Regions from separate parts of the Brevibacillus choshinensis genome, predicted to be linked through region 4. Evidence: riboswitches for the same ligand, from Rfam matches in the RefSeq annotation. Region 4 holds a riboswitch; each other region holds the start of a gene.

Region 1 (8,051 bases), 630 kb from region 4:
CAATTGACAGAGGATGGAAAATCCCTGGTGCAAATTGGCTGCTCCGGCGCAATAAAAGATCATGCAAAAACGTATCTTTTGGAATACAATGGGAGTAACCCCCAAGATCGCAGTTATGTTGTAGACTCGTTCTTGAGCAATCAAAAAGTGATCTCTTACACGGGGAAAAAGTACGGACTCGAAAAAGAGCTGATTCTCAGCTTCACCGTCGCTAAAATTTTCGTCTTTACCATTCATCTGCTAGCCAAGGACATCACACTCGAGCTGCCTGATATCGCCGATGAGCTCATTCGTATCAATGAGGATCTCTTCTATTACTTTGAAACCATTTTAGAAAGGGGAACCTTGCCATGACCGACCGAAAGCCGCATGCCCACATGACCGTAGCCGGCCTCGTCAGACCCGTCTCCAGACATGTCTCCCGCCAGGTATGGCGCTCGCTTCTGGCCCAGCGCGCGAGAAAAGTCTATGGACAAATTCCTCCTCTCCAAGGTGTGATCTATCATAACGGCCCCTCCGTATTGGACCCGGAGGAAGGCATCATCGTCATTGCGACGAAGGAGGCAGGTTTCAAGCGTCCTCGCTATATCGGCTAATAAAAATCCCCCTCATTAGAAAACTTGGCTCCGCCAAGCTTTTGGCGGAGCCTTAGTTGCACTTATACTGGATAAGAATCTTATAAATTCTTATCTGTATAAAGAAAGCAAGGCCTTCCCTTGGAACGTTCTCCAGAGGAAAGCCCTGCTTTTTTTCATATTCAGATCGGAATTACAGGGTTCCGATCCATTGGCAGTGCATATGAGACTTGTACCCATTGGGGGCTATTGCCCCGGCGCAGCCACTTTTTCTACCTTTTTTCTATACTCTTCAGGCGACATTCCGACGATCGATTTGAAATCGCGGATGAAGTGTGAGTGATCGTAATACCCCAGTTCAGTAGAGAGATCCAGCCAGTCAGCCACTTCTCCCTGATCAATGCGCATCGCCGCTTCATGAAGTCGATATCGCTTAATCACCGATTTCGGACTAACCCCCACGTAACGGTCAAACAATCGCTGCATGGCTCTTTTGTTCATTCCAGTTAAACGAACAGCATCCTCCACCCTGACCACGCTCCGGTCATCACGAAAGGACAAGACCATCTCGTGAACGAGTGAGACGTTCGGATCTTTTTCCGGCAGACGCTCAACCAAAAACGCTTCTACCCGACTCACCATGCTCTGATCATCAGGCGCGGATAGAATGAATCGCTCCCGTCCCCTGCTCTCCATGCCGAAGACCTCTTCCAGTGGTACGGAACTGTCGGTCAAACGGGACACCGGATCGCCAAGGAACGGATAAAAGCCGCCGGGTTTGAACTTGATGCCAATCACCCATCCATGATCCTGCACCACTCGTACCGTGGTTGACTTTCCTACTCCGTAAATACGCGTGCAGTTCTTTTCAAAGACTACATTGACGTTCGGATGAGCAATGACCGTCTGGTGATAAGGCTCCCGTCCCCGGAGATCCCAGCGAACAATCCAGTAATGCTGGACAAAGTATTCCGTCTCCGCCGAAGGGGCGTACCTCATGAGCGAAAATTTTTGTTCGCTACCGGCCAAGTGAAGGACACCTTTTGGCCATTCGTTAACAGCTGGATTCATCGGAAGCACCTCCTGGCGTCTTTTCCAAAACAGTCTGTCACTCGTTTCTTACCATAAGAATAGTGGTTGACAGGTTCGAATACAATTCTGTTTTGGAAATCGCACACAAAAGGAGGCCCGATCCGTGCCGTGTATGCACTTTCTTTACTGCACCATTTCCGCCCACTTCAAATCGATGAAACCGAGACCATCCACCTGCACGCCTTTCACTTTTTCGCTCTGCACCCATACGTCTACATCGGTGAAGAGAGGAATCAAAGGCATCTCATCCATGAAAATCTGCTCGGCCTCTGCAAACAGCTTGGTGCGCTCTGCCGGATCCTTGGCTACAGCCGATTGCTGCAGCAGCTGTTTGTACTTTTCGTTTTCCCAGCCTGTATCGTTATTACCTGTGTTTTGGTCGCGGAACATTTCCATGTAGTTGATCGGATCGTTGAAGTCTGCGTTCCAGCCGATGCGTCCGATGTCATAGTTCAGCTCGTGCATATCCTGCAGATGCACCTTGAACTCCTTGTTCGCCAGCTTCACGTCGATACCCAGACCCTTTTTCCACTGATCCTGCAGAGCTTCTGCGATTTTCTTGTGACGGTCGGTCGTGTTGTACGAGAGGGTGATTGGAGGCAGGGAGGATAGCCCCAGCTCCTTCAGGCCTTCTGCAAGCAGCTGTTTTGCCGTCTCGACATCATGGTCTTTGAAGTAGCCGTCTTTTTTGATGATCATGGATTGCGGCAGCATCCCCATCGTCGGCACTTGACCGACCTGCGTAATGTTATCGACGATCTCCTGACGGTTCACCGCATAAGACAGCGCCTTGCGGATTTTCACGTTGTTCAGCGGCGCCTTTGTGGTATTCATCTTAAACCAGTACATCGTCGCTTTTGGATGAACGACCAGTTTTCCTGCATCCTTCAGAGATGGGATGGCATCGGTAGGCAATCCCCCGAGCGGTTGGCCAGCCCAATCCAGCTCACCGTTTTCAAACATGGACAAGGCCGTGCTGTCGTCCTCGATCATGGCGAATTCGATCCGATCGAGCTTCACGACGTCCTTTTCCCAGTAGTTTTCGTTTTTCTCCAGGACAATCTTGCTCTTGTGCTCCCAGCCAGTCATTTTGAATGGCCCGTTTCCTACGTGCGTCGCAGCTTCGTTCGCCCAGTTTGGATTGGCCTCGACTACCTTTTTGTCGACCGGATAGTAGGTGTAGAACGCCGTCAGCTCGAGGAAAAAGGGTGTCGGGTTCTCCAGCGTTACTTCCAGCGTCTTGTCATCGAGCGCCTTGACGCCCAATTCCTCCGGCTTCGCCTTGGCGGTATGAACCTTTTCCGCATTCTTGATGTAGTACAGCTGATAGGCGTATTCCGCCCCCAGCTTCGGATCCAGCACACGCTTCCAGGCATACTCAAAGTCGTGAGCCGTCACCGGGTCTCCATTGCTCCATTTCGCATCCCGGATCGTAAACGTATAGACGCGGTTGTCATCGGACACCTTGATATCAGACGCCATCGATTTCATCGGCTTCGAATCCTTGTCCAGACGGGTCAATCCGTCAAAGGTTGCGCGCACGACAGCCCCTGAAGTGGCATCTTTGGCCAAGCCTGGGTCTGCAGTAGAAGGCTCGCTCGTCAGATTGGCACGGAATACCTGCGGCTTTTTCTCATCTGCTGGTGCAGCCGTCTCTTGCTTGGACGGTTCCGTTGCTGAGGGTTGCCCTCCGCCGGAACAGCCTGCCAGTACAGTCCCGACGAGCAATGTAAGACCAGCAAGCATACTCACTCTCTTTTTCATCTGAATGTTCCCCCTTGTCAAACAATTTCCAAGTTCCACCAAAATATACTCGACTGGCAGCTGTTTTGAGAATGGGGTTTGGATAGATTTCATTTAATTTTATGAATATTTATACTTTTATTAAAAAAGATAAACCCAACCAGCCACATGGACCAGTTGGGTTTATTGTTTATAGATCAATTAAATTTATTCTTAGAATGCTGGTACGATCGCACCTTTGTACTTCTCTTCGATGAACTGTTTTACTTCTGGAGAGTTCAGTTCTTTCGCCAGTTTTTGCATCGCTTCGGAATCTTTGTTGTCAGGACGAGCTACCAGGTAGTTCGCGTATGGGGATTCCTTGTCTTCGAGGATCAAAGCGTCTGTCGTTGGAACCAGTTTCGCTTCCAGCGCGTAGTTGGTGTTGATCAGCGCCAGGTCCACTTCTTCCAGTACACGTGGCAGCATAGCTGCTTCTACTTCTTTGAATTGCAGGTTTTTCTTGTTCTCTACGATGTCTTTTACGGTTCCGCTGATGCCTACGCCCTCTTTCAGCTTGATTAAGCCGTGTTTCTCCAGAAGAGCCAGCGCGCGGCCGTTGTTGGTTGGGTCGTTTGGCAGAGCGATTGTTGCGCCATCAGCCAATTCGTCGATTTTCTTGATTTTCTTGGAGTATGCGCCGAATGGTTCGATGTGCACCGCTGTCACTGGTTGCAAGTCCATGTTTTGGTCTTTGTTGAACTGCTCCAGGTATGGTTTGTGCTGGAAGAAGTTTGCATCCAGTTGTTTTTCGTTTACTTGTACGTTTGGTTGTACATAGTCGGTGAATTCCTTGATTTCCAGGTTTACACCTTGATCTTTCAGCTTAGGCTGAATGTATTTCAGGATTTCTGCATGCGGAACGGGAGTAGCACCAATTTTCAGGGTTACTTCTTGGCCGCCTTGGGAGCCTTGTGCACCGCCTTCAGCTGGAGCTGGAGCTGTTTCAGGCTTGCTGCCGCAAGCTGCCAGAGAGAATGCCAATACAGTAGACAGTACAGATACCACTAATTTCTTCACGGAAAATCCCCCTTTTTTTCTTTGCTTCTTGTAAAGCTTTATCTATGGAAAGATCTTACTTGCGGCTGAATTTCAAGACCAGCCTGTCCCCAAAGGATTGCAAGATCTGCACCAACACGAGCAAAATCACGACAGTAACAATCATGACATCAGTCTGGAAGCGTTGATAGCCGTAGCGAATCGCCAGGTCACCCAGACCTCCGCCGCCGATAACCCCGGACATGGCGGTGTACGATACGAGCGTTACCGTCGTAATCGTAATCGCCGCGATCAGACCGGACCGCGCCTCGGGCAGCAGGACATTCCATACGATCTGCCAGTTGGAGGCACCCATCGATTGAGCCGCTTCGATCACGCCTTTATCCACTTCACGCAGAGAGGTCTCTACCAGTCTGGCGAAGAACGGAGCCGCACCGATGACCAACGGCGGGATTGCCCCCAGCACGCCTAAGGATGTGCCCACGATCGCTTTGGTGAATGGAATCAGCAGGATCATGAGAATGATGAAGGGTACGGAACGCAAGATATTGACGACAATCGAAGCGATCGAGTAGAACGCGCGATTTTCCAAAAGCTGACCCCGAGATGTGAGGAACAGGATGATACCGACCGGCAAACCGATCAATACCGCAAACAAGGTAGAGAACCCAAGCATGGTTAGCGTTGCCCCGGTACCTTCTGCGATTTCACTCCAGTCCACATTTTCCAGCGTCAATCCCATTTAAATCACCTCCACTTCAAGGCCGCGCTGCCGCAGCGTTTCAATTGCACGCATGCTTTGCTGTGCATCGCCTTCCAGCTCAACAACGAGCTGACCATACGGTGTATCCTTCATGCGCGAGATCGTTCCTTGCAAGATGCTGAATACCGTACCGGTCTCTTGCATGGTCTGGAACAAAATCGGCTGATAGGTTTGCTCTCCGAGGAAGGTGACTCGTGCGATGGTTCGATTGCTTGTCGCTTTTTCATGAGCGACTGCTTCACGCAGTTCTGATGAGTCCGCTACCTGCTCCACGAATTCCTGAGTGGTCGGATGCTGAGGCTTCAGGAAGACCTCAAGCACCTTGCCGGACTCAACGATGCGACCTCCGTCAATGACCCCGACACGGTCGCAGATCGAGCGAATGACGTGCATCTCATGCGTGATCAGGACGATCGTCAATCCCAGCTTGCGGTTGATATCCAGCAGCAATGCCAGAATGGAATTGGTCGTCTGCGGATCCAGTGCGGATGTAGCCTCGTCGCACAGCAGCACCTTTGGATCGTTTGCCAGCGCACGGGCGATCCCCACGCGCTGCTTTTGACCGCCGGACAGCTGCGATGGGTATTTGTCCCGATGCGCTTCCAGCCCGACCAGCTTCAACAGCTCGTCCACCTTTTTGCGGATCTCTTGCTTTGGACGCTTTGCCAATTTCAGCGGAAACGCCACATTGTCTCCTACCGTTGCCGAAGACAGCAGGTTGAAGTGCTGAAAAATCATGCCTACCTGGCGGCGCTGTTCCTGCAGCTTTTGGTCATCCAGACGGGTCAGATCTACCCCATCCACAATCACCTGTCCAGCAGTAGGACGCTCCAGCAAATTGATGCAACGAATGAGCGTACTCTTACCGGCACCGGAATGCCCGATAATCCCGTAGATTTCTCCCTTTTCTATCGTCAAATCGATCCCGTGCAATGCGGGAATCGTCTTTCCTTGCACTTGATAGCTCTTTTGCAAATTACGCAATTGAATCAACGAGTCCACCTCCCATTCAAGTACTTCTATGATCGATAAATAATGAGCCCCTTTTTCAACAAACGAAAAAGGGGCTGCAACGTCTATAACGTTCGCATCCACCCTTCTCATCTATCAAGATCCATTCAATCTTGTAGGAATTGGCACCGCGACACCCATGTCATTGACTTGGGCCGGTTGCCGGGCTTCATAGGGCCTGTCCCTCCGCCTCTCTTGATAAGAAAGATTTCCACGTATATTATGTTCATATTTCGCATTTCAATGTTTCCGTGATACAAATCGGATTATATCCCTTTTGAAAAACGTACGTCAATAGAAATACGAGGAAAAAATGTTTTTTTGCAATGCAAATTAATTGATACTTAATCCATAACACCATTTCGAATGATGGTTGCGTCCACCTTGAACCTGAATGTGGCCTCCTTGAACATCTTCCGCCACTCACTGGTCGTCATCTTTCCCATTCCCCGGCGATTGGCTCGGTAGATCACCCCAAACCCGGCCGGATCCACATCCATCTCCTGCATTCTTTTCACGATTCGCTGCAGCTTCCCCTCCATCTCTTTTTCCAGCGCTCGTTCCATCATGCTCAAAATGTCTGGTTCATCCACTTTCAAGGGGACTGTCAATTCCAAAATGCGCGCATTCAACTTGATTTTCACATCAAAGTGGGCGGGTGACTCCTTCGTCAGCTTGACTCGCGATTTAGAAGAGATGGTGTCAAAAACGAGCTGCACATCCTTCGCTTTATTTTTCAGATGCTCCACATGCTTGCCAAACACTTCGGACGGAACAGCCGTGTCGTAGCTGCCAATCCTGAACTTTCCATGGATCATCTTGATGAGAAAGGCCTCCTTGGGACTGATCCACCCTACATAGCGATCGCCTTGAAACAGAGCGACTCCCTTGATTTGGATCTCGTTTCCCTTTCTCACGATGTAGGGTAGCTGCGGATCTATCCCGTGATCGTAGTAAGCACGGAAGAATTCGTGCATCGTGGTAGACGGGATTTTCTCCCCCCTCACGTTCTGCTCGATCATGCGGTACATGTAGATCCCGATGTTTCCCAGTTCCTTGTACGGATAAGTGAGCAAATCGTAGGTGTAGCCCTCATACACGCACAGATACAGCCGGCTGGAGATGGACGGATCCCGATAGAGAGTGTCAACGATGCTTCCCAATCCCTGTTTGGCCAGCGCCTCGTTGTACAGAGCGACACGCAGCTGACCACCCAGCACTCTCTTGTCTGACTGTAAATTCGCCTGGTCCCGGATGCCCTTGCTTGTCTTCGCAACAGCAGAAATCAACTGGATTTTTTCTTTTGCTTCCGGATTGATCGAAGGCATGACGATGGTTCCCCGAGTGTTGCCGTCTTTTTGCAGATCATAGCCGACGACGGTCACCAACCCTGTCTCGTCGAAGATCTGCCTGTCCGAGCAGCCCGTGATCAGCAGGGTCACTGCACACCACATGCTCAAAAACCGTTTGCCTGTCCCAAACGAACTATTCGTGGACTGTCGCATCAGCCGTCCCCTCCTTCATGCGCCTTTTCCGTTGCTTCCATTTGACCAGCACAAAAAGCAAGAAAGGGTACAAATACGCCGTATACATGCCGATTTTGGCAAAAATGTCGTTCAATTTATTGATTTCATTTCGGCTTACGAGAAGCAGGGATATGAAATAAATGACGGGTACGATCAAAATCATCGTCTTTCTCAAATTCCACCCAAAGAGACGCTTGAATCCGCGTGCAGATGACCAGATGAAGACCATGATATTGGGGAGAACCACGAGCAGCCAAATGGAAATCGCGATCAACTCGAACCGTTCCAGGATGGGGAAATAAA
Region 2 (8,051 bases), 120 kb from region 4:
AGCCAGGCTTATTTTCATCCATAAATTCAAAGCCTCGCAGCCATTTCACACTCTTCCAAAAATACAGATGCGGAACCACCAGGCGCAGCGGCCACCCATGCTTGTCTGTCAGCTTTTCGCCGTCGAAGGTATGTGCCAGAATCACATCATCGCGATCCAGATCGCTCAAGGCGATATTGGACGTATAATCATGATCGCCGTGCAGCATGACATACGAGCTTTGTGGTGTTACCCCGATCGCTTTCATGAAGTCGCGGAAACGAACGCCCGTAAACGCGTTGTCAAAACGGGACCAGCGCGTCACGCAGTGAATGTCGCACGTGACCGTCGACTGAGGCAATGCCATGAATTGCTCATACGTCAGGGTCACTTCCCGGTCTACCTGTCCGAATACCCGAAACGTCCACTCATTCATGTCGTAGACAGGCACTTCTCCTTCATGCAAAATCGGAAACCGCTCCGTGAGCACTTGCCCAGGCGGCAGGCGCTTGGCCAATGCAGGATCGACCGCGGGCACCTTCATTCGTTTGATACGTTCTGCCTTGTCCATCTCGCATTACTCCTTTGTTTTCCTATCTCGTTGTCATTAGCGGGAGCTCTGCTGGCTGCCCCCTGCCTTGCTTTTCTCTTTGACAAAAAACATCGCTACGATCGTGAGCAAGTACGGCAGCATGGAAGTAAACTGAGTCGGCAGGGACAGGCCCTGCAGGCGGATACTGAGGGCATCCATCAAGCCGAACAGGAAGCTCGACGCCAGGATGCCGAGCGGGTGGGATTGCCCCATCATCATCGCAACCAGAGCGATAAACCCGCGTCCCGCCGTCATTCCCTCCGAAAACATCGTGACTTGACCCAACGACAGCTGAGCGCCTGCCACGCCGCACAAAACGCCGCATGCCGTGATTGCCAGCACTTGCAGCCCTGTTACCTTGAGGCCGAGACTCCGTGCCGCCACCGGATTGAGACCGACCGCAAGTACGCGGAAACCGGTGACGGTCCGGTAAAAGAACAGGTAGAGCATAATAGCTGCGAGAAAAGCGAAGTACACCAGCGGGGAATGCCCGGACAATATGTCTCCCAGCACGGGAATCTCTTTGATCACTGGAATATCCAGCTTCGGAAGGCCCGCCATCTCTTTGTCGTAAAAGGCGCCCTTCACACCGAAGATAGCCCGCAGCGCGAACGTCGTCAGCCCCAGCGCCAAAAAGTTAATCGCCACACCGACCACGATTTCATTTGCCTTAAGGCCGATCGTCATATAAGCAAATAACAGAGAAAACAGCACGCAGACCAAAGCCGCAAACAGGATGGCGAGAAACAGGCTCCCGGTAAAGTGATTGCCCACGATAGCGGAAAAGGCCCCTACCAGCACCAACCCTTCCAACCCGACATTGAAAATACCGACACGTGCACACAGCGCTCCACCCAATGCCGCCAAAAGGATCGGCGTGACCATCCGGATGGTCGAGCTAATGAGGGACCAATCAAGCAGCTCCATGCGATTCTCCCCCTTTTGCCTTGCGTTTTTTCCACCAGTCATAGCTGAACTTGGCGGAAATGAATAGAATCAGCACCGCCTGGATGACGCTGGCCAGCTCCAGCGGAACCTCCGTATTTCGTTCCACACCCATTGCCCCTGTCTGGAACGCTGCCAGAAGAATCGAGGTGAAAATGATCCCGATCGGGTTGGAATTAGCGAGCAGCGTCGCCATCATGCCCGTCCAGGCAAAGTTGGGGACAGTCAGCGCGCCATCCACAAAACGGTAATGCGCTCCCAGCACTTCTACTGTTCCGGCCAATCCAGCCAAGCCACCACTGGCAAACATCCCGGTCAGCATCACCTTGATCTGGTTAATCCCGCCGTACCTTGCAAACAGCGGATTTTGGCCGAGCATTTTAACCTCATAGCCGAATGGCGTAAACCGAATCACCCAGAACAACAGCAGAGCAGCTGCAATCGCAAAGAAAAAGCCCGCATGCACGCTCATTCCGGAAAACAGCTTGGGCAGCCATGCACTTTTTTCCAGCATTACGGTTTGGGCGAGAGCTGCCGAACCCGTTCTGTCTTGAAACGGATCACTCACCAGATAGCTGGCGAACAGCACCGCAATATAGTTGAACAGGAGTGTGGAAATGAGCAGGGGAATGCGGAACTTTGCCTCCATGTACCCTGCCAGCAGGGACCACAAACCGCCAACTGTGATTCCCACGAGGATTCCGGCCAGCATTTTCACGATTCCCGGCGCTGGCAAATAAATCGCTACGAGTGTCGCACTGATTGCGCCCAGCACCATTTGCCCCTCAGCTCCCAAGTTAAAAACCCCTGCACGGAAGGCCAGGGCAAGCCCCAGCGCAATCAGCATGATCGGCGTCGCACGTGCCAGCGTGGAAGTGAAGAAATAAAAGCTGCCAAAGGCACCCTTCCACATTTCCTGGTACGTTCCAATGACCGATTCGCCGACTGCCGCAATCACTACCGCTCCCGTCAGCAGCCCGATCATGACTGCGAGGACCGGCTGAACCAACGACTTACACAGCTCTCTGATCGCTGCCATGAACATTTCCTCCTGCCATCAACACGCTGATTTTTTCTTCTGTTGCTTCCGATCGTGCCAGCTCACCAGCGATTCGCCCTTTGTACATGACCAAAACCCTGTCTGACAAGGCGAGAATTTCCGACAACTCAGACGAGACGAGCAAGATCCCATCCCCGTTATTTCGCTTTTCAATGAGTGCCTGATGAATGTGTTCCATCGCTCCGATATCCACGCCGCGAGTCGGTTCCGCGGCAATCAGCAGGGGTGTTTCCTGCCCCAGCTCTCTTGCGACGATCAGCTTTTGCAAATTTCCGCCTGAAAGGTTGCCTGCCAGCTCTTGCAGCTGCCTGGAGCCTGTCTTGATCGCAAAGCGGTCCACCCAGCCACGAACGACCTGACGGAACGAGTCACGCAGGATGACGCCTCGACGATAAAATTCCGGCTTCCGCTGATAGCCCATCAACGCGTTTTCCTCGACGCTTTCCAGCTTCGCGGTCCCCCATAGATAGCGGTCTTCCGGAATATGCGCCAGCCCTGCCTGACGGATCGCCTCCACCGACTTGTTGGTGACATCGGTACCGTCCAGATGGATTTTGCCTTCCTGAATGGGTCGCAAGCCGCTGATGGCTTGCAGCAGCTCAGACTGGCCGTTTCCAGATACACCTGCGATCCCCACGATTTCCCCATGGTGAATGGAGAAGCTGACATGATCCAGCAGCGTCTGTTTCTCTCGCATCGTCACCCGGTCCACGTGCAGCAGCCTTTTGCCTTCCAATGGGACCCGCTGGCTCAGCTCCTCCAGCTCCCTGCCCACCATCAGCCTCGCCAGATCGTCGACATTGGTCTCGCTTTGGGAAACGGTCCCGGTCACACGTCCTCCGCGCAGCACGGTGATCCGATCCGCTACTTCCATGACCTCCTGCAGCTTGTGCGTAATCAGGATGACGCTTTTCCCGCTCGCTGCAAGATTCCGGATCGTCTGCAGCAAATCTTTGACTTCCAAAGGAGTAAGCACAGCGGTCGGTTCGTCCAGCACGATAATTTCCGCCCCTTGGTAGAGCACCTTCAAAATCTCTACACGCTGCTGCTCGCCGACCGAGCAAGCGGACACCTGTGTCAGGGGATTGATGGGGATTCGGTACTCCTCGCTCAAGGCACGCACCTTTTCTACCGCTTCCTTGCGCCGGAAGAATCCCGCCTGCTTGGGTTCGTACCCAATCACAATGTTTTCCGCTACCGTAAAATCTCCAAAAAGCATGAAGTGTTGATGCACCATGCCAATGCCGTTCCGAATCGCGTCGTTCGGCCCTCGGAATGCGACCGGCTTGCCGTTCAGCAGAATCTCGCCTTCTGTCGGCTGCTCCATCCCGTACAGCATGCGCATCAGTGTCGTTTTTCCCGCTCCGTTCTCCCCGACGATGGCATGGACCTCGCCTGCTTCCAGGGTGAAGGACACTTGATCGTTGGCCGTAAATTCTCCGTACTTCTTGGTCATCTGCTTCATTTCCAAGCGATGCGCCATTCCCGCTCCTCCTTCTTTTCACGTTCCTCCCGAATACACAAGCGACCGACTACACAGCTGTAGTCGGTCACCTAAATGCACGAGTGCTGCCAGCTATTAGAACGAGTCAGGAACTTTACGTGTGCCTGCTACGATCTCGTCATTGATAGCCTTCACTTTATCGATCACTTCTTGGCCGATGAACGGGTTCAGCGGCGTTTTGCTCTCGTGGGTCACATAGGTTACACCCACGCCTTTTTCTTTCAATCCGTAGGTCACTACACCTGGCTTCAGGTTGCCTTCGACAAAGGACTTCACGGTTTCGTACGCTGCCGCATCGGTGCCTTTCAGCTGAGAGAGCACGATGTGAGCGGGATCGATGGATGTACGGTCTACGTCTTGACCAGAAGTGTAGAAGCCTTTTTCCTTCGCTGCCTCAAACACGCCCAGATCGCCAACCGCTGCCGCACCGTTAATGATGTCGGCGCCTTTGGATGCTTGGAGCAAAGCCAGCTCTTTCGCTTTTGCCGGGTCAGAGAAGCTGCCCACGTAGTTCACGAGGAACTCCGCGTTCGGATTTGTCGCCTTCATCCCCTCTTGGAATCCACCTGTCCATTTTTTCAGGAGAGGAATATCCATCGCTACGACCATGCCGACTTTGTTGGTTTTGGTAGCCAGTCCAGCAGCCGCCCCCATCAGATAGGCAGCTTCCTGCTCACGGAAGGTAACGCTGCGGACGTTTGGCAAATCAACTACGGTATCGATAATCGCAAAATTGCGATCCGGATTCTCTGCCGCTACTTTTTTCAGCGCATCTTCTGCTTCAAACGAAGAAGTGATGATCAGATCATAATTTTCTGCCACTGCGACGCGAAGATTTTCCTCGATCGCTCCATGGTCCGTAGACTCGATGCTTTTTACTTCTGCGCCAAACTCCTGGCCGGCTTTCTTGGCACCTTCATCCATTTGTTGAAAGAACGGGTTGACACCGATTTTCTCCGGCAGGATCAGGGCAATGCGTTTTTTCGCCGCTCCCTCTTGTCCTGCTGCTTGTCCTTCTGCTTTTTCAGCAGGAGCGCTGCCTCCTGCCGGAGAGCTGCCTCCTGTCGGAGAGCTGCCTCCCGCCGAGCATCCAGCTGCCAGTACGGCGAATGTGGTCAAAGCCAACAATAGTTTCTTCATGGTGTACCCCTCTCTATCTAGAGCCTCTAAATTCGTTTTTATCTATTCACATATGTAATGTACGGTTTTTATACCAAAAAATCAATATAAATTACGTACATTTCACAAAAAAATACAGTTATCGTTCGTTTTTGCTGTCGCATTTTCTCTTTTTCACTTGCGCTAGACAAATAAAAAACTCTTCCCTGAGGAAGAGTTTACGTCCGGAACGGTCCTCTTCCTCATCTTCCAAGACATTCTCCCTGTCTTGTAGGAATTGGCACCAGTCTGTACATGTACAGTGGTTGCCGGGCTTCATCGGGCCAGTCCCTCCGCCGCTCTAGATAAGGTAGTATTTTGATAGGATTTTAATTAAATCAATTCTAGCAGAACGAAACAAAAATGCAATTATTATTTCTATTCCCTCTAATCCTTTGCATGAAACGTCTGCTGGAGGCGATGGGACAACGCGTTCAGCTCTCCCAGCTCCTCTGTGATTTCCCGCACCTTTTGATGCTGATTTTCCGCAGTAGCGAACAGCTCCTCCAGATTGGCTACCGACTCCTCCGTAACGGCTGTAATGGTAGACATCTCAGCCGCTACTTCCCCTGAGCGCATTTTTACTCTGTCCATGCTGGAGCGAACATGCTCTGCCGCAGCCAAGAAGGTAACCATCCCTGCGCGTACGGCTTCGATCGATGCGACGGTTTTGACTGCCAGCTCTTGCCCTTTGGCGACAGATCCCTCTCCCGTGCTGATTTGTTGGACAGCATTTTCGCTTTCCTGATGGAGGGATTTTAAGATCTCGGTGATTTCCTGCGTCGCAGTGGCACTTTGCTCAGCCAGCTTGCGCACTTCGTCAGCCACGACTGCAAAGCCTCGTCCATGCTCACCAGCCCGCGCCGATTCGATGGCTGCATTCAGCGCCAGCAGATTGGTCTGTGTGGCAATCTGGTTGATCGCCCCGACAATTTCCTCTACGCGATTGGCTTGGCGATTGAGCTGGTGGATTGTCGAAGCTGCAATCGTGACGGCCTGAACGATTTGTTCCATCTGCTGGGATAGCTCGTTCATCATCCCGATGCTCTCCGCCAGACGCAAATTGCTCTGGTCGGATTCGATCTTCATCGCGTTCGCCTGAGTAGTCACCTCGACAATTTCCTGATCGATCGACTGCACTTCCTCCTCGATCTTTACGGTGGAGTTTGCCTGAGACTCCATGCCAGTGGCGACTTCCTTGAAGGCGATCATCATGTCGTCCGTGTTGCGCTTGGTTCCCTCGGCATGTTCATGCACATGTTCAGTTGTACGGTCGAGCTGCTCGGTCATCACTTTGATGTGTCCCAGCATCTCAGCCAGTCGCTGCTCTTTTTCCTCGGCTTCTTTTCTTGCCGTGTTTGCTTTTCTAAGCGAGGCTTGTCCTGCCAGACAGAGGTACGTCACCGCCGCCATCATCATCAGGATGGCTACGATTCTCACCTCGAGATTGACTGCGTTGAAATTCCCGGTAAATATCTGGTAGGTTCCGGTGTAATAGCCCACTAACGTGACAATGATCTCGGTGATTCCCGCAAAAACGACCAGCTTCCAGTCTAAGTAGGCTGCCAAAAATCCCATGATGATAAATGCCAGAAACGCTATTTCCTGGTACGAGCTAAAATGATCGAAAGAGATGGCATAAAACATGAGTCCAATTGCAACCAGATAACGAATAACGGCGCTGTCTTTGCGGATGAAATAATACGGCGATACGATCAAGGTCACCAGCAACCCTAACGAACTGACGAACCAGAAGTTCACATTTTCCTGGAATGCAATCAGCCCGGCCATCCATAAATGATTCCATAGAACAAAAATCATGAAGCCTTCCTTGTTGGTCAAGGTACCCTTCACCAGCTGAATCATCCTGTATCCCTCCTTGCCCTCTATTGGTAATATCGGATTCTTTTCTCATTATAGATGGAGAAATGTTCCTCTATCTGTGAAAAAACTGCGAACGGTAGAAACCACTTCGCCCAAATCGGAATACGCTGATACGACAGATACCTATCTTTTGAATGGAAAGGACGAAAAAAGTGGAATTAAACCGTTTACCCGTCACGATCTTGACGCGTACGATCAAGAATCCTTCCACCACCATCTACTACCCTCAGCTGTCCGGACTATCCAACCACCAGGCTGAGCAGCAAATCAACCGTTCCCTGCTGCAAACCGTCCATGGCCTCATTCACGAGCAGCAGAGAGTCCAGGTCCAGGGAAATACCCAGATGCAAGGCACCTACGAGATCAAAAACAACCAACGCGGCATCGTCAGCGCCACTCTCACCAACTATGCCTATACGCCGCAAATGGCACATGGAATGACGTTTCTCGGATCGGTCTCCGCTGATGTCGACACGGGTAAGGTCTTTTCCCTGAGGGACCTGTTCAAGCCAGGAAGCCACTACGTCAAGGTATTATCCGACCACATCAAGGCACAGATCAAGGAAAGGCAGATCCCCACATTGGGCAACTTCACCCCGATCAAGCCAGACCAAGATTTTTATCTCGCTGACAAAACACTGGTCATCTACTTTCAGCTCTATGAAATCACGCCCTATTACGTCGGTTTTCCCATGTTTCCGATATCCGTCTACGATCTGGAGTCCATTAGCAATGAAGCGGGACCACTGGGCATCCTGGCCGCTAGTTAGGAGCGAATGGGAACGGTAAAGACAGGCTGATGCGCTCGCAAAAAGGCATCAGTCTATTTGCCTTTGCTAACGCTTATGCTGATCCTTCATATACAAATAAGTGTTTACTTATATGTCTGGACCTGATAGTATGTTAATTGTACATATTTACTTAAGCAA
Region 3 (8,051 bases), 730 kb from region 4:
CGACCATTGCGAATGGATGGATCGGCTCATGGATGTACGATGATCTGTTCCGGGTCACCAGGGACATGGTCAATTTCACTCAGCCTGGTGTCAGCGCGGGTAGCAGCGGATCGCAGGTCGGAGGGCTGTATGGGCAGATCAAGATGGAACTGCGTGAGCAAGTGGGTGCAGAGCAGCAGAATATCGGGTTCTTCGAAAATACCAACATCTTGTGGAGTATCCATGCCGAACCGAAATGGGCAAACGGAATCCGGGAGACCAAGCTGTTTTTCCGCTATCCGACTGATGAGAAGATGACCGAGGAGGAGACGGCTTATCTGCGGACCCCTGCATGGAATGCGATGAACAAGCTGCCAGAGGGAACAGTGAGCCAGCTTGCCATTTCTTTTGATCACCCAATCACGTACGAAGAATACAACAAACGGATATCACAGCACGTGTTCTCGCACAATGCGGACACGGTATGGTTTGCCGTAGACACGGGAGTCGAGCTTGATGAATCAGAGCACGAGAGCGGCAATCTCCTGCTGTCGGCCGGAGATGTATGGGGGTTTTCCGAACGGGTGTTGGATTACGGCGACAGCCCGATACGCGTGAATGGAGAAGGAGATAGGCGAGCCGCAGCCTTCCTGGCGGAAATGAAATACCTCACCGAGCATGATCGCTTGACTCGCAGCATCGGCACCAATCTGGTTGCTCATCAGGATCCGAAAATCGCTCAGCGATACGCGTATTTGCAAGAAAAGGGCGTCCTTATCTACGGAGCTGTGCTGACAGGACCTACCAAGGAGTTGCTCAAGCTGCAGGCTGAAAAGTCCATTACAGCGGCCTTTCTCGGCAAAGTGAACTGGTGGAATTGGGATCGCCCTGGGGCCTCGGGGACGCAGATCATCTGGTAGCAGTCGCGAGCATATTCCGCGAAAAAGAGTGTTGACAGCTTCCGAACGTGGTTGTATGATTCAAACTAAATTAAAAATTGCATACGTTGGATACCTTATCCAGAGAAGGTGGAGGGACTGGCCCGATGATACCCGGCAACCGACACGACGCTTTTCAGACGCTCGAGGCGACTGAATCACAGGCGACGTGCACGGTGCTAATTCCTGCAGAAACAAAAGTAGTCTGGAAGATAAGGGGGACAAAGGCGCACGTTTCTCTATACGTGACGATAACGACCTCTTTTCTTCGGAAAAGAGGTCTTTTGCATGTCAAGAGCTGCATATCGCTTGACCGCAAGGCTGGGTGACATGACCAGCCCACTGACGATATACGAAAAATGAAGTAGAGGGGAGAAATAGAATCATGGCATATCGCGCATTGAGTGAGCAGGAGGCAGTTGAGTACGTAAAGGCATTGCCGGGGCTGTTTAGTGAGGGTGCAACGCTTAGCAGCAAGGAAATCGGCGACGGTAACCTCAATCTGGTGTTTGACATTCGGGAAGATGCTACAGGGAAAAGCGTCATCGTCAAGCAGGCATTACCGTACGCACGGGTGGTAGGGGAATCCTGGCCGCTGACCGTGGATCGTGCACGCATCGAAAGTGAAGCTCTCCGCATTCAGCACAAACGCGTTCCGGAATTGGTGCCGGAAGTCTATCACTTTGATCAGGAGCTGGCACTGACAGTCATGGAGAACGTGGGAGACCACATCATCATGCGCAAAGGGTTGATCGAAGGCAAGCGCTATCCGCTGTTCGCCAAGCAGATCGGCAAGTTTCTCGCACACACGCTGTTCTACACCTCAGATCTGGGCCTGAATCCGTATGATAAAAAAGCGCTCGTCGGAACATTCTTGAATCCCGAATTGTGCAAAATTACGGAAGATCTGGTGTTTACTGATCCTTATGAAAACGCGCCGACCAACGACTTCAATCCGTTGATCACAAAAGAAGTCGAAGCCATCTGGAACAACAAGCCGCTCAAGCTGGAAATCGCCAAGCTGAAATTCGATTTCCTCACGCGCGCTGAAGCTCTGCTGCACGGGGATCTGCATACAGGCAGCATCTTCATTACGGAGACCAGCATGAAAGCGATCGACCCAGAATTTGCTTACTACGGCCCGATCGGATTTGACATTGGAGCGGTGATCGCGAACCTGCTGCTCAACTACGCAGGTCAGCACGGATTGCAAAAAGACCAAGGAGAACGCGAATCGTATCGCGAATACTTGCTTACGACGGTGGAAGATGTCTGGAATGAATTCGTCTCTCAATTTGTCCAGCTCTGGCACAAGCATGCAAAAGAGCGCAGCGCCCATGTAGAGGGCTTGTGGCAAAGCTATGTGAAGCGCCTGATTCAGGATGCCGCTGGCTTTGCGGGCTGCAAAATCTTGCGTCGTGTGATCGGACTCGCAGGTGTAGCTGACCTGAACAGCATCGAAGACGCACAAACGCGTGCCGAAGCAGAGCGGCTGGCTCTGGCGATCGGGGAAGCATTGATCCTCGGCCGCGGAGATGTAGAAGAATCGACAGATATTACGGACCTGGTCCGCACCGTGACAGCACGATATTATCAGGAGGCAACGACCGTATGACAACCAGCACACAACTCGCGCCAGTCAAGTGGGAGAATGATGCACTTGTCCTGCTCGATCAGACGCGTCTGCCTGTAGAAACCATTTATTTGACACTGACGACTCCAGAAGAAGTATGGGCGTCTATCCGCCATCTGCAAGTCCGTGGCGCTCCTGCCATCGGAATGTCCGCGGCGTATGGCCTGTACCTCGGGATCCGCAACAGCGAAGCGACTTCCTACGAGGCATTTTGGAGGGAGCTGCAAGAAAAAGCAGACTATCTGGGCACTTCCCGTCCAACAGCCGTCAATCTGTTTTGGGCACTCGACCGGATCCGTGCACGGGTTCAAAAAGAAGGGGACAAAGCAGTCGCTGAATTGAAGGCAGCTGTGCTCGACGAAGCTCTGGCGATCCAGAGAGAGGACGCGGAAGTCTGCCGGACGATCGGGGAACACCTGCTGACTCTTTTGCATGACGGGATGGGCGTACTCACTCACTGCAATCCGGGAGCATTGGCCACGGCTGCATACGGAACGGCTACAGCGCCATTTTACCTCGCGAAGGAACGCGGCTGGAATCTGAAAGTATACGCAGACGAAACGCGCCCGGTATTGCAAGGCGCACGTCTCACCGCTTTCGAGCTGCAGCAGGCTGGCATAGACGTCACCCTGATTTGCGACAACATGGCAGCGATGGTCATGTCCCAAGGCAAGGTAGAAGCAGTCATCGTCGGAACGGACCGGGTAGCGGCGAACGGAGATGTGGCCAACAAGATCGGTACCTACGGCGTCGCTGTATTGGCAAAGGCGCATGGCATTCCGTTTTACGTGGCAGCGCCGCTCTCTTCTGTCGATCTCGAGACAGCGACGGGTGCGGACATTCCTATCGAAGAGCGTCCAGCCGAAGAAATCACCCACGGCTTGGGCAAACAGGTTGCGCCTGACGATATCAAGGTATACAATCCGGCATTCGATGTGACACCTGCCCAGTACATCACCGCGATCGTGACCGAAACAGGCATTTTCAAACCGGAAGATATTCGCAGCAGCAAGCAATAAGGGATCAGGAGCACCCACTTCCAGACAGGAGGTGGGTGTTTTTTTGTTGACAAGGAAAATGGATGTATTATAGTAGTATCAACGATTAATTCCGATTATTTAGATAAGATTAATTAGGATAAAAATTGTTCAACCACACGAGTATGATGGAGGAACCGTGATGAAACGATTGTGGCAACCTGCTGTTGCGATGCTCCTTTCTTTATCTGTTTTGATCAGTGGCTGCACGTCTCCCGGGGAAACGGCAAAGCCTGCGGAGTCAAAGACGGGGCAATCCAGTGGAACGGAAAAAATGGTCAGAATCGGTGTCTTCAATGCTCCGCTTTCCTTTAATCCGCTGATCAGCTCGCGGGACCTGTCCTCCGCAGAGACGAGCACGCTCATTTTTGAGCCGCTTCTCAACCGGATCAAGCCCCTGGAATTTTTGCCGCAGCTGGCTGATTCCTTTGATACGGAGGATAAACAGACGTACACGGTCAAGCTGAACCCGAAAGCAAAGTGGACGGACGGTACCCCTGTCACGACAGAAGATGTGGCGTACACACTGCAATTAATCGCCAATCCGAAAGTAGAGTCGACCTTGGGTTCGTCAATCGCGTTTCTGGAGGGAGTCGGTCCAGACGGCAAGCTTCCAGAGGGACAGGCGGAAATAGCGGGCTTGAAGGTAATCGACGCACAGACCTTTGAGCTGCATGCAAAAAGCCCAACGGATCCCAATATGATCAAGGAGCAGTTCGGCATGAAATTCAAGCCGCTGCCCAAGCACGTATTCAAAGATGTGAACCCGGAGGACCTGGCGAAGCATCCCTTCATGCAAAAACCGGACGTGACCAATGGCGCTTTTACCTTTGTGAAATATGAAAAAGATCAGTACGTGGAATTCGCAGCGAATAAGCATTATTACCGCGGCGCACCCAAGCTGGATAAAATCTTTGTGAAAATCATGCCCGGCACGAATCTGGTCGCTCAGCTGCAGAGCGGCGAAATCGAAATGAACTACGGGCTGGGTATCGGAAATCTGCCAGATCAGGACTATGACTTGATCCGTAAAAACGAAAGCTTGCGTACAAAGCTCGAACCGCAGATAGGGATTCAGGCGATGATGTTCAATGCCCAAACCATCCGTGATGCAAAAGTTCGTCAGGCGATCGCCCATGCTGTCAACCGGCAGCTGATTGTAGACAATTTAATGAAGGGCGATGCGGAAATTTTTGACGGTCTGTACCCTTCCCTCAGCGCGTATCAAAACAAGAGCCTCACACCCATTGCTTATGATCCGGAAAAAGCCAAAAGCTTGCTGCGAGAGGCAGGGTGGGACAGCAGTCGAGAGCTTGCTTTCATCGTTCCTACCGGAAATCAGATCCGTGAGCAGTCCGCCCAAATTATCGCCGAGAATTTGAAAGAGGTGGGCATCCAAGCAAAGATCACCAAATTTGATTTTGCGACCGTCAGCCAAAAGCTCCGTAAGCATGAATTTGATCTGGCACTGAGCGGCTTGTACATGAACATCGATCCGGACTCTTCCGCGTACTATCACAGCGAAGGGCTCAGCAACTCGTCTGCTTATTCCAATCCTGAGGTAGATAAGCTTCTAGAGCAGGGAAAAGCGGAGGCGGATGAGAAGAAGAGAAAAGAGATTTACGATCAAGTCCAGGCCCAGGTGCAAAAGGATATTCCTCTTTTGACCCTCTATTACAACCCCGCCCTGGTGGCGGTCAACAAGCGAGTCATCAAAGGGGAGCCGCGCCTTTTTGGAACCACCTACGACGTGCATGAATGGGATGTTGTACCCTAAATTCAATGGGAGGTAAGACAGATGACAGCGACGGCTAAGAAACAGATGAACGTACAAGCGCAATGGAAAGGAAAGCTCCAGTTCGAAGCGAAGGGACCGAGCGGGTATCCGGTGTTCATGGACTCCAGTGTGGCACTTGGCGGGGAGGGAGCAGGCAACAGCCCCTTGGAGCTGATCCTGGTCGGGCTGGTCGGCTGCATGGGAATCGGTGTGACCAAACTGCTGGAAAAGATGAGACAATCGCCGACAGCCATTGAGATCGTCGCAGACGGAATTCGCGATGAGGCCGTACCACACGCCATCACGGAAATCCACCTGACGTTTCATGTGAGCGGAGAGGTAGCCCCATCGCGTATCTGGCAGGCAGTCAAGCTGGAGAGCGAACAGTACTGTCCGGTAGCGGCTTCTTTGAAAGCAACCATTATTCCGCATGTATTCATTAACGGAAATGAAGTAGCGGAGTCAGAGGGAACTGTGGAAGAAGAGTGATGAGCGATATCAAGAAATAGATAAAAGGTGACAGCCTTTCAATGTACAATCACCCCCCGTATTTAAGGGGGGGTTATCTTTCGAGTAGGCTTTTTTCGTAAAGATTGTTGCTAAGTATCCTTTCTTCTGATTAGTTACCCCTTTTTCAAGACGGAGACTCTTTTTGCCAAACTCTTTATACTGCTACTCTTAAGAAGAGCAGGGTTAACATTTTCTAAATAATAAACAAGCCCATCTGCTTTTAATAAAATCTCGGTAATAAGCTCTTGTTTCTTAATTTCTTCTTTCCACAAGCACTTCGAGATTTGGTTTATTCGTTCAGTTATAATGAAATCGTTTGTATTCAATCTCTCATCCACCTGGATTAAAGCAACCTGAAGATTACTTTTACCAATATCTACAAACTCAAACCAAAGGAACACTTCATCTAATGAATTTAGAGCAACGTAAGGGTGACTCTGCTTTAATACCACCACATCACATAAAAGTCCTAACCACGCAATGATTGGAGCTTCGGAAAAATCACGCAGTGGTTGAGGATTCTCCGGATCACATGAACCAAATAGCTGGTCGTTTACCTTAATTTCCAATTGTCCATATAGAACGCCACCATATTCAACTTCAAAATTTTCTAAGCTCAATTGACTAAGCTCTTTACCCGATAAATTTAGATCATATTGAATGCCAAACAAGATCCTTTCACCCCATTTTGTTAAGGATACCTGAGTATTCAATTTCAACACTACCTTCGTTTTCTCCGTTTTTTCAATGCGACTCCCTATGCTTTTCTCCCGCAGCCACTTTCCCCGAATCGCGTTGTCAGCTTTTTCATTTATTTGGTGTCATATGAATATCCGCACGATCTTGCCAAAACGATACGCCCTGTTCCATAATCGAGCGTAAGAAAGCAAAGCAGTTACACCCAACAGATAGAGAGAACACTTGGAGGGGACGCTCGTGAGACGGATACGGATGACAGAAAATTCATTCCTGAAGCAGTTGGAGCCAGCCGATGCAGGGGAAATGTTTTGGCTGACCGATACGAATCGCTCCTATTTAAAGGAATGGCTGCCTTGGCTGGACTATACGAAGAAGGTTCAGGATACGGCGCACTTCATCAACATGACCGTAAATCAGCACAACAACAACCAGGGTACGCACTACGGCATCTGGTACGACGGGCGTTTGGCAGGCACATTGGGCGTTCACAATATTGACTGGATCAACAAGAAGACATCCATCGGCTACTGGCTGGGGGCCCAGTTTCAGGGCAAGGGCCTCATGACATCGGCAGTGGCCACCTATATCGATCGCCTGATTTTCGGCTCTTGGGATTTGGAAAAGGTGACCATCCAGGCGGCTACAGAAAATCACAAAAGCAGATCGATTCCCGAGCGATTGGGCTTCCATCTGGAGGGCATTCTGCGAAGAAACGAATTTTTGTACGATCACTTTGTGGATCATGCCACCTACAGCCTTCTGCGTGAGGAATGGGCAGAGCTGAAGTCCAGTAAAAAATGGTAGATTGACAAGGAAAATTCAGTAAATTACGATGGAGAAGGGAAAAGGGGGTTGCTCGTGCAGCCCCTTTTTTTCACGATGACAACGTTCGCAAAAGGGAAAACGGGTGAGCGAAAAGAGGTGAACGGTTTTGCAGACTTTACGGCAATTATCCTGGTTTTTCAAGGCCCATTGGAAGCGATATCTCATTGGAATTGCGTTTCTGTTTCTGATTGATGTGCTCATGTTGTGGCCTCCGCGCCTGATTGGAGATACAGTGGATGCGATCCGCAACCGTACACTTACGACAGCGGATCTGACGATGACTGCCCTGACGTTACTCATTTTGGGTGTGCTGCTGTACGTCATGCGTTTCATGTGGCGCTACCTGCTGAATGGAGGAGCGCTGATTCTGGAAAGAACGCTCCGGGAGCGGCTGTTTTCCCATCTGACCCGCATGACGCCTTCCTTTTACCATCGCAAGCGCAGCGGGGACTTGATGGCTGTCGCCACCAACGATATCCCTGCCATTGAGCAAACAGCGAGCACAGGGGTGCTGACGCTGGTAGATTCCTTGTTCATGACGCTGCTTACGCTGAGCGTGATGCTGACGGCGATTGACTGGAAGCTGACGCTGGCGGCATTGATCCCGATGCCGTTCTTGGCGTGGTCGACCGCTTACTATGGAAGGCTGCTGC
Region 4 (8,051 bases):
GAAGAACGTCTCCAGACGCCCTGCCCCCAGACTCAGCGCCGCTTCCTCGACAGCAAAATCAAAGTTGGACAAGCTGGATGCGACTACCCGAATAATGAAAGGCAGCATGACGACGGTGTGCCCCACAAGCAGTCCTGCGTAAATCGGCAGGTCGTAGACCACGATGACGTACTTGAGCATCGCAAAGCCCATGACAATGCCCGGAATCAGGACAGGAGAGATGAAGATCGCATTCAACGCTGCCTTGCCCTTGAACTGAAAGCGGCTCAGCGCATACGCTGCCGGAATCCCCAAGATGAGCGCCAGCAGGTTGCCGATCAACGAGACGAACATGGACGTCTTGAAGGTCGTCATGAACATCTCTACCTCAAAAATGTTTTCATACCAGCGCCAGGAAAAGCCCTCTGGCGGAAACTTCAATACCGTTCCCGGTTCAAATGATGTAAAGGAAATGATGATGAGCGGCCCCAGCAAAAACAGAAACACCAGAAGCGTAAACAGGGCCAGCCCTCGATTTTTCTCCTGCATAGCTTCTACCCCTTCGGATTTAATTTCGTCGCCAGTTTGTTCATCAGGAAAATGACAACAAAGGTAATGACAATCATGATGGTGGCAATGACGGATGCCATGTACCAGTCATTCAAGGTAATGGCATTCTGGTAGAGGAACGTGGAGATGACCCGCTGCTTCCCACCCAGCAATGCCGGTGTCGTATAAGCGGTCAAGCTCCCTACGAATACGAGAATGCTCCCGATGATGAGTCCCGGTACGCTGAGCGGCACAATGACCTTGCGGAACGCGGTAAACTTGGACGCTCCCAAGCTTTCTGCGGCCTTGATCAGGTCTGGATCGATGTTTTCCATGACACCGACCAGCGTGATAATGATCAACGGCAGGAACAAATGGATCAAGCCGATCATCATCGCGGTCGGGGTATACAATATTTCCAACGGCTTTTCAATCAGTCCCATGGAAATCAGGGAGCTGTTCAAAAGCCCTTTTTTTCCGAGAATAATCATCCAGCTAAACGAGCGAACAACCGAGCTCGTCAGCAATGGGAAGATAGCCAATGCCAGCAGAATGCCTTTTTTGCGAGCACCCAGCTTGGAGATGTAATAGGCTGCCGGGAAACCCAGCAGTATGCACACAATCGTCGTAACGAGACTTACCTGCAAGGTTGTCAGCAGGATTTTGATAAAATACGGATCGGTCAGAAACTTGAGATAGCCTTCAACGGTAAAGCTCCCTTCTTGAAAGAAGGTGGACGCAATGGTCATCACGATCGGGATGATCATGAACAGCGTCAAAAACAAAACGCCTGGCAGCAACAACAGATAAAGACCCTTTTTTTTCATTCCATTAACTCCTGTTCCCAGTATCGTCAGGCTTTCAGGGCGCGGATAAAACGCTCAAAGAACGCTTCGGCATCCACGGCCAGACAGACGTTCATGTTCGGCTCCTTGTTCAACCGATTCTGGAAATCGCAGACGGTTTGCCCATCACACAGCTCACTTCTCGTTTCAATATCCACATACAGCTTTTTTGTCGTCACCAGATTGCGGTTCAAGGCGACTCCCACCGCGAGAGGATCATGCATCGCGCAGGCTCTGACGCCATTGCGCTCAAAATATCGTTCGAGGTAATCCGACGTGCTCTGTTTTACGTAGCGGGCAATCGGCGTGTCGCCAAGCTCGCGGATATGATCTTCGTTTAGCAAAACCTTTCTCGTCACATCCAGCCCAACGAGCGTCAATTCAGGAAATCCCGCGTGGAAAACGACTTTGGCCGCTTCGGGATCGACGTACATGTTGTATTCAGTGGTCGGCGTGACATTCCCGTGTTCACGGACGACGCCTCCCATGAAAATGACTTCTTTGACATGATGCACAAGCTCTGGACATTTGCGTACGGCCAGCGCCAGATTCGTCAACGGGCCTGTCATGACGAGCGTGACGTGTCCGGAATTCGCAAGTACATTTTCGATGATGAAATCTGATGCAAAGCCTTGGGTCGGTTGTGTCTGGATCGGCACATCGCGCAGCGCCCCGCCCAGGCCATCCTCACCGTGAACACGATGCTCAAAAAACACCTTCCGCAGCAGCGGCTGGGATGCTCCCTGCACGATCGGGATCTCTTTCCCCACCTGCAGCAAATCGAGAATCTTGCACGTATTTTCCGTCGCTTTTCCGAGAGAGACGTTGCCGTTTACGGTCGTGATCCCGATCAGATCAAACTCCCCGCTGCGTACCGCGAGGATGATCCCCAGCGCATCATCGATGCCTGTGTCTACATCCAGTATGATCTTTTGCTTCATCAGTGGGCCTCCCTAGCATTTGGTGAAGGCGACAAGGGCATCGCTCCTTTGGCGTACACCCTTGTCGTCCTATCTATTTTTCCTGCTTATTGGGTAATTTCACGGTTCCAACGGTCAATCCATGCTTTGGAATGCTCGTTCACGAATTTCATGTCCAGCTTGTGCAGCTTGCTGATGGTTTCTTCGCCATACGTTACGCCTTTTGCTTCCTCGTCAGTCAGCTTCACGCCGGTGTTTACAGGGGAATCGACTTTCGCTTTTGCGGATTTCTCCTGAACTTCCTTGCTCAATTGCCAGTTGATGAAGTCTTCTGCGAGCTCTTTGTTCTTGCTGCCTTTTACGATGTTCACGGTGTTCATGACCGCGTAGCCGCCCTCTTCCGGTGTCACGAACTTCGCTTCTGGAACAGCCGCCTGGATGTCTTTGAAGTACATTTCCATGATCGGGCCTGCTGCGATTTCTTCTTGGCTGAACATGTTTACATATTCAGAGGTCTTGTCGTAGTATTTCACGACGCCTTTGTTCGCTTCTTTCATTTTCGCGAATGCTTGGTCTTCATTGAATTCTTTGCTGCCTGCCACTTGGGAAGCCGCATCCAGAATCATAGGGCCAGTCGTCGACGTAATGTTTGGAAGTGTCAGCTTGCCTGCCACTTCAGGGCTCCACAGATCCTTCCAGCTCTTGATTTCCGTTTTGATCACGTTCGGATTATAAGCGATCCCGAATTGTCCGATGGTGTAGGCTGGTCCGTACTCTTCACCCAGCGGCGCTTTTGCGATGTCGTAGATCTCTTTCAGGTTTGGAATGCGGCTGCGATCGATTTTTTCAAAGGCACCGCTCTCGATTCCTTGCTGCGCATAGTAGTCGGAAAGATAAATCAGATCCACATCGGAGCTGCCTTGGCGAATTTTATTCAAACGCTCTGCATTGTTCCCGATTTCCAGAACAATTTTGACGTTATGTTCTTTTTCAAACGGCTCATACACTTCTTTGCGGAAGAAATCCTCGGAAAAACCCCAGGTGGAGATCACCAGCTTTTTCGGCTCGCCGCTCGCTGCTCCGCCAGCTGCATTTTCTTTCGGCTGCTCGCTGCTGCCGCACCCTGCGAGCGCCATTGAAATCATCGAAAAGGAAAGAACTCCTGTTAACCACTTTTTCATCTTGTATTCCTCCGTTTTTGGTTTCTCTTTCAGATAATGGAGCACGTATTCTAATCCAATTGATTGTTTCCCTCGGCATCATTGGTCTATTCGCCATCACACCTTTATCTAGAAGAAAATGGTAAAAAAAGAAAAGAAAAGTACCCTTGATTAGAACATTCATTCTAAACAAGAGCACTTTTCTTCGTAAACAAAGAATAGCGACACCCGTTTTGCCGTTGCCGCCGGTCTTCCCCTCAGATAGATCCAAAGGGAAAATCCGAACGACTCCGTCAGGTATTCGATTGTGATTCAGCCAAAATGACGTTTGTGATCGCCAGCTGTGTGGCAGCGTCATAATCTCTCAGTACAGCTTCCATGTCGAGATTCATGTCTTCCTCCAAACGTTCGCGAAGCTTCTTCTTATATAGAAGCGACATTCGGAAGTCCACCTCGAGCTTCAGAGCAGGAGCCTCGCCTTCCAATGCAGCCGAACGCGGTGAGCGCCGATGCTTGGCATAGAAGGTAATCATATTATTTTCGATAGTTACTCTCAGTAAAGTTGTCCCAAAGCCGAACAACTCCTTAGCTATCTCGTTGTAGATCGCAGATAGCTTTTTTCTGCTTTCGTTTGTGTCCTGTATAGTCATGACATCACCTGCGAGAGTAAGTATCAGGCTTATTGATTTTTTCTCATTATACATATGATAAACGCTTCTATCAAGCAATCATTCGTATTTTGATCAATTTACCAACATTCAGAATATAAAAAAGTTGTCGAATAACATTTGACACGTTTAAAAATGCGAGCTATAATCCAACTATCCAAATAAGAATTACCACTTATTTAACTGCATATCTCAATCTCTTATAAAGAGAGGCGGAGGGACTGGCCCCATGATGCCTCGGCAACCTACCCGAACACGGTATGGTGCCAAATCCAGCGGAAGAAATTCCGGAAGATAAGAGAGGAATGAGTGACTGACCAGCTGCGACAGTTAACGACGACCTCTTCTTCCGGGAAGAGGTTTTTCTTAATTCCAACGGTTTTTATTTTTCAAAACATAAACACTCATTAGACAAAAGGGGAGAAACACATCATGAAAAAGACAGGAATTTTGCTTAGCTCACTATTGCTCGCAGCATCCTTGCTGACTGCTTGCGGAGGTAAACAGGAGGCTGCTCCGGCTGCAGGAGGGACCGCTGCCGAGCAAACGAAAATCAAAGTCGGCGTAACCGCTGGACCTCACGAAGAAATCCTGAACAAAGTAAAAGAAGTGGCGAAAACAAAAGGTTTGGAAGTAGAAGTCGTTGTATTCAATGACTACGTGCAGCCAAACCAAGCTCTCGATAAAGGAAACCTGGATGCAAACAGCTTCCAAACCATTCCGTTTCTGGACAAATTCAACGAAGACCACAAAACCAAGATTGTCGAAATTGGCAAAACAGTAACTTTCCCAATGGGTCTTTACTCCACCAAGCACAAGAAAGTGGAAGAAGTCGCTGAAGGCGGCGTAGTGGGTATCCAAAACGACCCAACAAACCGTGCTCGTGCACTGTTGCTGTACCAAGCAGCCGGTCTGATCAAACTGAAGGATGGCGTAGGCAATAAGGCCACTCCATTGGATATCATCGAAAACCCGAAAAAATTGGAATTTAAAGAACTGGAAGCTGCTTTCCTGGCACGCTCCCTGAACAACGTAGAATTAGCGAGCATCAACACCAACTTTGCGATGGAAGCAGGCTACAATCCGAAAAAGGATTCCATCTTCTCTGAAACATCCGATTCTCCATACGTAAACGTCTTGGCTGCAAACGAAGCAAACAAAGACAACCCTGCACTGAAAAAACTGGTTGAGATTTATCGTTCTGAAGAAGTGAAAAAATTCATCGACGAACACTTTGAAGGAGCTGTGCTCCCATCCTGGTAAGCTACACTAACTATCGAACAACAAGGAGACTGGAGAGATGATACAGCTAACCGACATCCATAAGTCGTATACGGTGGGAAACAAACAGGTTCAAGCCTTGAAGGGCGTATCACTGAACGTGGAAAAAGGACAAATCTTCGGCGTGATCGGATTCAGCGGAGCAGGGAAAAGCACCCTGCTTCGCACGATCAACCTGCTCGAAAAACCGTCCAGCGGCTCCGTCGTAGTCAACGGTCAGGATATGCTTTCGCTGAAAGAAAAGGAATTGCGCCAAGCCCGCAAAAAAATCGGGATTATCTTTCAGCATTTCAACCTTTTGTCCTCCTATAACGTCTTTGACAACGTAGCCGAGATTTTGCGAATGAACCGGGTACCCAAAGATGTAATCAAGCAGAAGGTAGAAGATCTCTTGCGGTTGGTGGGCCTCGAAGATAAAGCAAACTCCTATCCTTCTCAGCTATCGGGCGGACAAAAGCAGCGCGTCGGCATCGCCCGTGCCCTGGCTACAGATCCGGAGATCCTTTTATGCGATGAAGCCACCTCTGCACTCGATCCGCAGACTACCGACTCCATCCTGGAGCTGCTTCTCGACATCAACCGGAAATTCAATTTGACCATCGTGCTGATTACACACGAAATGCAGGTCATTAAAAAAATCTGCGACAACGTAGCCATCATGGAAAACGGTGTGGTCATCGAACAGGGCTCTGTGCTCGATATTTTCAGCAATCCTCAGCAGCAGACTACTCGCAACTTCATCAAAACCATTTTTGATGACGATGTGCCACATGAAATCTTGTCGAAAATCAAGCAGACAGGCCCTGCAGCGAAAATTCTCCGGGTCGCATTCCGTGGAGACGCCGCACTCGATCCTGTTCTCGGCACCTTGTCTGCTCGCTTTCCGGTGAGCACCAATCTATTGTACGGCTCCATCACCTCGATCAAGGGAACGGCGCTCGGGATTTTGCTCCTGCATATTTCCGGCGAGGAAAAGGACGTAAATGAAGGCATCGAGTTCCTTCGCCAATCTGTATACAACGTAGATATCGTGGCACGAGAGGGGGTTACCCGATAATGGATCGCTTGGCAGAAATGATTCCTGTCTTTGGACAGTCGTTGCAAGAAACAGTCATCATGGTCGGCTTCTCCTTGTTCGTCGCCACATTGATCGGCATTCCGCTCGGGATCCTGCTCGTGATTACACAAGGCAATCATCTGTTTCCGAACAAATGGATCTATCACATCCTGAATACCATCATTAACGTCGTGCGCTCCCTTCCGTTCATTATCTTGATGGTGGCGATCATTCCTTTTACGGAGCTGGTCGTTGGGACATCCATCGGAATCGAGGGGGCCATCGTTCCACTGATCGTGTATACGGCACCTTACATCTCCCGTTTGATGGAGACAGCCCTGCTCGACGTTGACCGCGGTGTGATCGAAGCGTATCAAGCGATGGGTGCTTCCCGTACCCAGATCATTTTCCGCATCATGCTTCGTGAAGCCCGTCCCGGTATCGTACTTTGCCTGACGATCGCCACTATCGGTCTGATCGGTGCGACCGCGATGGCAGGGGCTGTAGGTGCAGGCGGCCTCGGCGATCTCGCCCTCCGCTACGGCTACCAGCAATGGGATATCGAAGTGATGGTCATCACGGTTATCATTCTCGTCGTTCTCGTCCAGCTGATCCAATCCCTCGGCAACTGGGCAGCGAGAAAACTGAAAAAGAGCGCGTAAAACACGTGAACCTCTAACTGTCCAACGGTTAGAGGTTCTTGTACTATCGCAAACCGAAGAAGAATACAGCTAATGGAGGTATTTCCTTATGGGCAGCATCCCACAGACATTACTCGAGGATCTGAAACGAATCACAGCAGACGATCGTGCCACGACGAACGAGACCATGCTTCACCAGCACAGCAAAGATGAGTCCCATCACACCCCCGTATTGCCGGATGTGGTCGTTTTCCCCACCTCCAAAGAAGAGGTTTCGGCTATTCTCAGATACGCAGGCGAGCGCTCTATCCCTGTCGTCCCCTTTGGCGCCGGGTCCAGTCTGGAAGGCCATTGCATCCCTCTAAAAGGCGGGATCTCCATCGATTTTCAGCAAATGAACCAGATTATCGAGGTGCGTCCCGAAGATTTTCTGGTCCGGGTTCAGCCCGGTGTCACCCGTACCCAGCTCAATGCAGCACTGAAAAAGCACGGCCTCTTCTTCCCTGTAGATCCAGGTGCAGACGCTACCATCGGAGGCATGACAGCGACCAATGCGAGCGGCACCACCAGTGTGCGCTATGGCATCATGCGCAGCCAAGTCCGTGATCTCGAGGTCGTCATGGCGGATGGATCGATCATTCGCACCGGTGGATTGTCCGCCAAATCATCTTCGGGCTATCATCTGACCGGATTGTTTGTGGGGTCGGAAGGGACACTCGGTGCCTTTACAGAGATTACCCTCAGAGTGTACGGAATTCCCGAGACCGTGGTTGCCGGCCGCGCCACATTCCCCACAGTAAAGGCAGCAGTCGATGGAGCTATGTCCCTCTTGGCAGCCGGAATCGCCATCGCTCGTGTCGAGCTGGTGGACAGCACCTCGATTCGCCAGGTCAATCTGCACAGCGAAACGGACTATTTGGAGCAGCCTACCTTGTTCCTCGAATTTCATGG

The links. Region 4 has a riboswitch for S-adenosylmethionine ahead of JNE38_RS29840 (MetQ/NlpA family ABC transporter substrate-binding protein). Riboswitches for the same ligand answer to the same signal wherever they lie in the genome.
Region 1: linked by a shared signal. The riboswitch ahead of JNE38_RS02650 (methionine ABC transporter ATP-binding protein) and the one ahead of JNE38_RS29840 (MetQ/NlpA family ABC transporter substrate-binding protein) in region 4 are both predicted to bind S-adenosylmethionine.
Region 2: linked by a shared signal. The riboswitch ahead of JNE38_RS29330 (BMP family lipoprotein) and the one ahead of JNE38_RS29840 (MetQ/NlpA family ABC transporter substrate-binding protein) in region 4 are both predicted to bind S-adenosylmethionine.
Region 3: linked by a shared signal. The riboswitch ahead of mtnK (S-methyl-5-thioribose kinase) and the one ahead of JNE38_RS29840 (MetQ/NlpA family ABC transporter substrate-binding protein) in region 4 are both predicted to bind S-adenosylmethionine.

The regions. Positions count from the first base shown of each region.
Region 1 covers NZ_CP069127.1:481,716-489,766, reverse strand. The annotation lists gene JNE38_RS02680 (nucleotide-binding protein) at 1-354, shown strand, start outside; gene JNE38_RS02675 (hypothetical protein) at 351-596, shown strand; gene JNE38_RS02670 (helix-turn-helix transcriptional regulator) at 822-1,646, opposite strand; gene JNE38_RS02665 (peptide ABC transporter substrate-binding protein) at 1,791-3,431, opposite strand; gene JNE38_RS02660 (MetQ/NlpA family ABC transporter substrate-binding protein) at 3,624-4,469, opposite strand; gene JNE38_RS02655 (methionine ABC transporter permease) at 4,525-5,190, opposite strand; gene JNE38_RS02650 (methionine ABC transporter ATP-binding protein) at 5,191-6,204, opposite strand; SAM riboswitch class I at 6,309-6,427, opposite strand; gene JNE38_RS02645 (Ger(x)C family spore germination protein) at 6,567-7,727, opposite strand; gene JNE38_RS02640 (GerAB/ArcD/ProY family transporter) at 7,708-8,051, opposite strand, start outside.
Region 2 covers NZ_CP069127.1:5,891,926-5,899,976, forward strand. The annotation lists gene JNE38_RS29310 (sulfite oxidase-like oxidoreductase) at 1-550, opposite strand, end outside; gene JNE38_RS29315 (ABC transporter permease) at 587-1,498, opposite strand; gene JNE38_RS29320 (ABC transporter permease) at 1,485-2,555, opposite strand; gene JNE38_RS29325 (ABC transporter ATP-binding protein) at 2,530-4,059, opposite strand; gene JNE38_RS29330 (BMP family lipoprotein) at 4,156-5,220, opposite strand; SAM riboswitch class I at 5,439-5,550, opposite strand; gene JNE38_RS29335 (methyl-accepting chemotaxis protein) at 5,626-7,104, opposite strand; gene JNE38_RS29340 (DUF3298 and DUF4163 domain-containing protein) at 7,275-7,892, shown strand.
Region 3 covers NZ_CP069127.1:5,287,563-5,295,613, reverse strand. The annotation lists gene JNE38_RS26575 (anti-sigma factor) at 1-899, shown strand, start outside; SAM riboswitch class I at 992-1,136, shown strand; gene mtnK (S-methyl-5-thioribose kinase) at 1,303-2,532, shown strand; gene mtnA (S-methyl-5-thioribose-1-phosphate isomerase) at 2,529-3,569, shown strand; gene JNE38_RS26560 (ABC transporter substrate-binding protein) at 3,730-5,364, shown strand; gene JNE38_RS26555 (OsmC family protein) at 5,386-5,853, shown strand; gene JNE38_RS26550 (hypothetical protein) at 5,988-6,545, opposite strand; gene JNE38_RS26545 (GNAT family N-acetyltransferase) at 6,811-7,377, shown strand; gene JNE38_RS26540 (ABC transporter ATP-binding protein) at 7,505-8,051, shown strand, end outside.
Region 4 covers NZ_CP069127.1:6,016,560-6,024,610, forward strand. The annotation lists gene JNE38_RS29815 (ABC transporter permease) at 1-528, opposite strand, end outside; gene JNE38_RS29820 (ABC transporter permease) at 534-1,355, opposite strand; gene JNE38_RS29825 (nucleoside hydrolase) at 1,382-2,314, opposite strand; gene JNE38_RS29830 (ABC transporter substrate-binding protein) at 2,401-3,474, opposite strand; gene JNE38_RS29835 (DUF2294 domain-containing protein) at 3,747-4,103, opposite strand; SAM riboswitch class I at 4,319-4,422, shown strand; gene JNE38_RS29840 (MetQ/NlpA family ABC transporter substrate-binding protein) at 4,554-5,384, shown strand; gene JNE38_RS29845 (methionine ABC transporter ATP-binding protein) at 5,422-6,459, shown strand; gene JNE38_RS29850 (methionine ABC transporter permease) at 6,459-7,121, shown strand; gene JNE38_RS29855 (FAD-binding oxidoreductase) at 7,210-8,051, shown strand, end outside.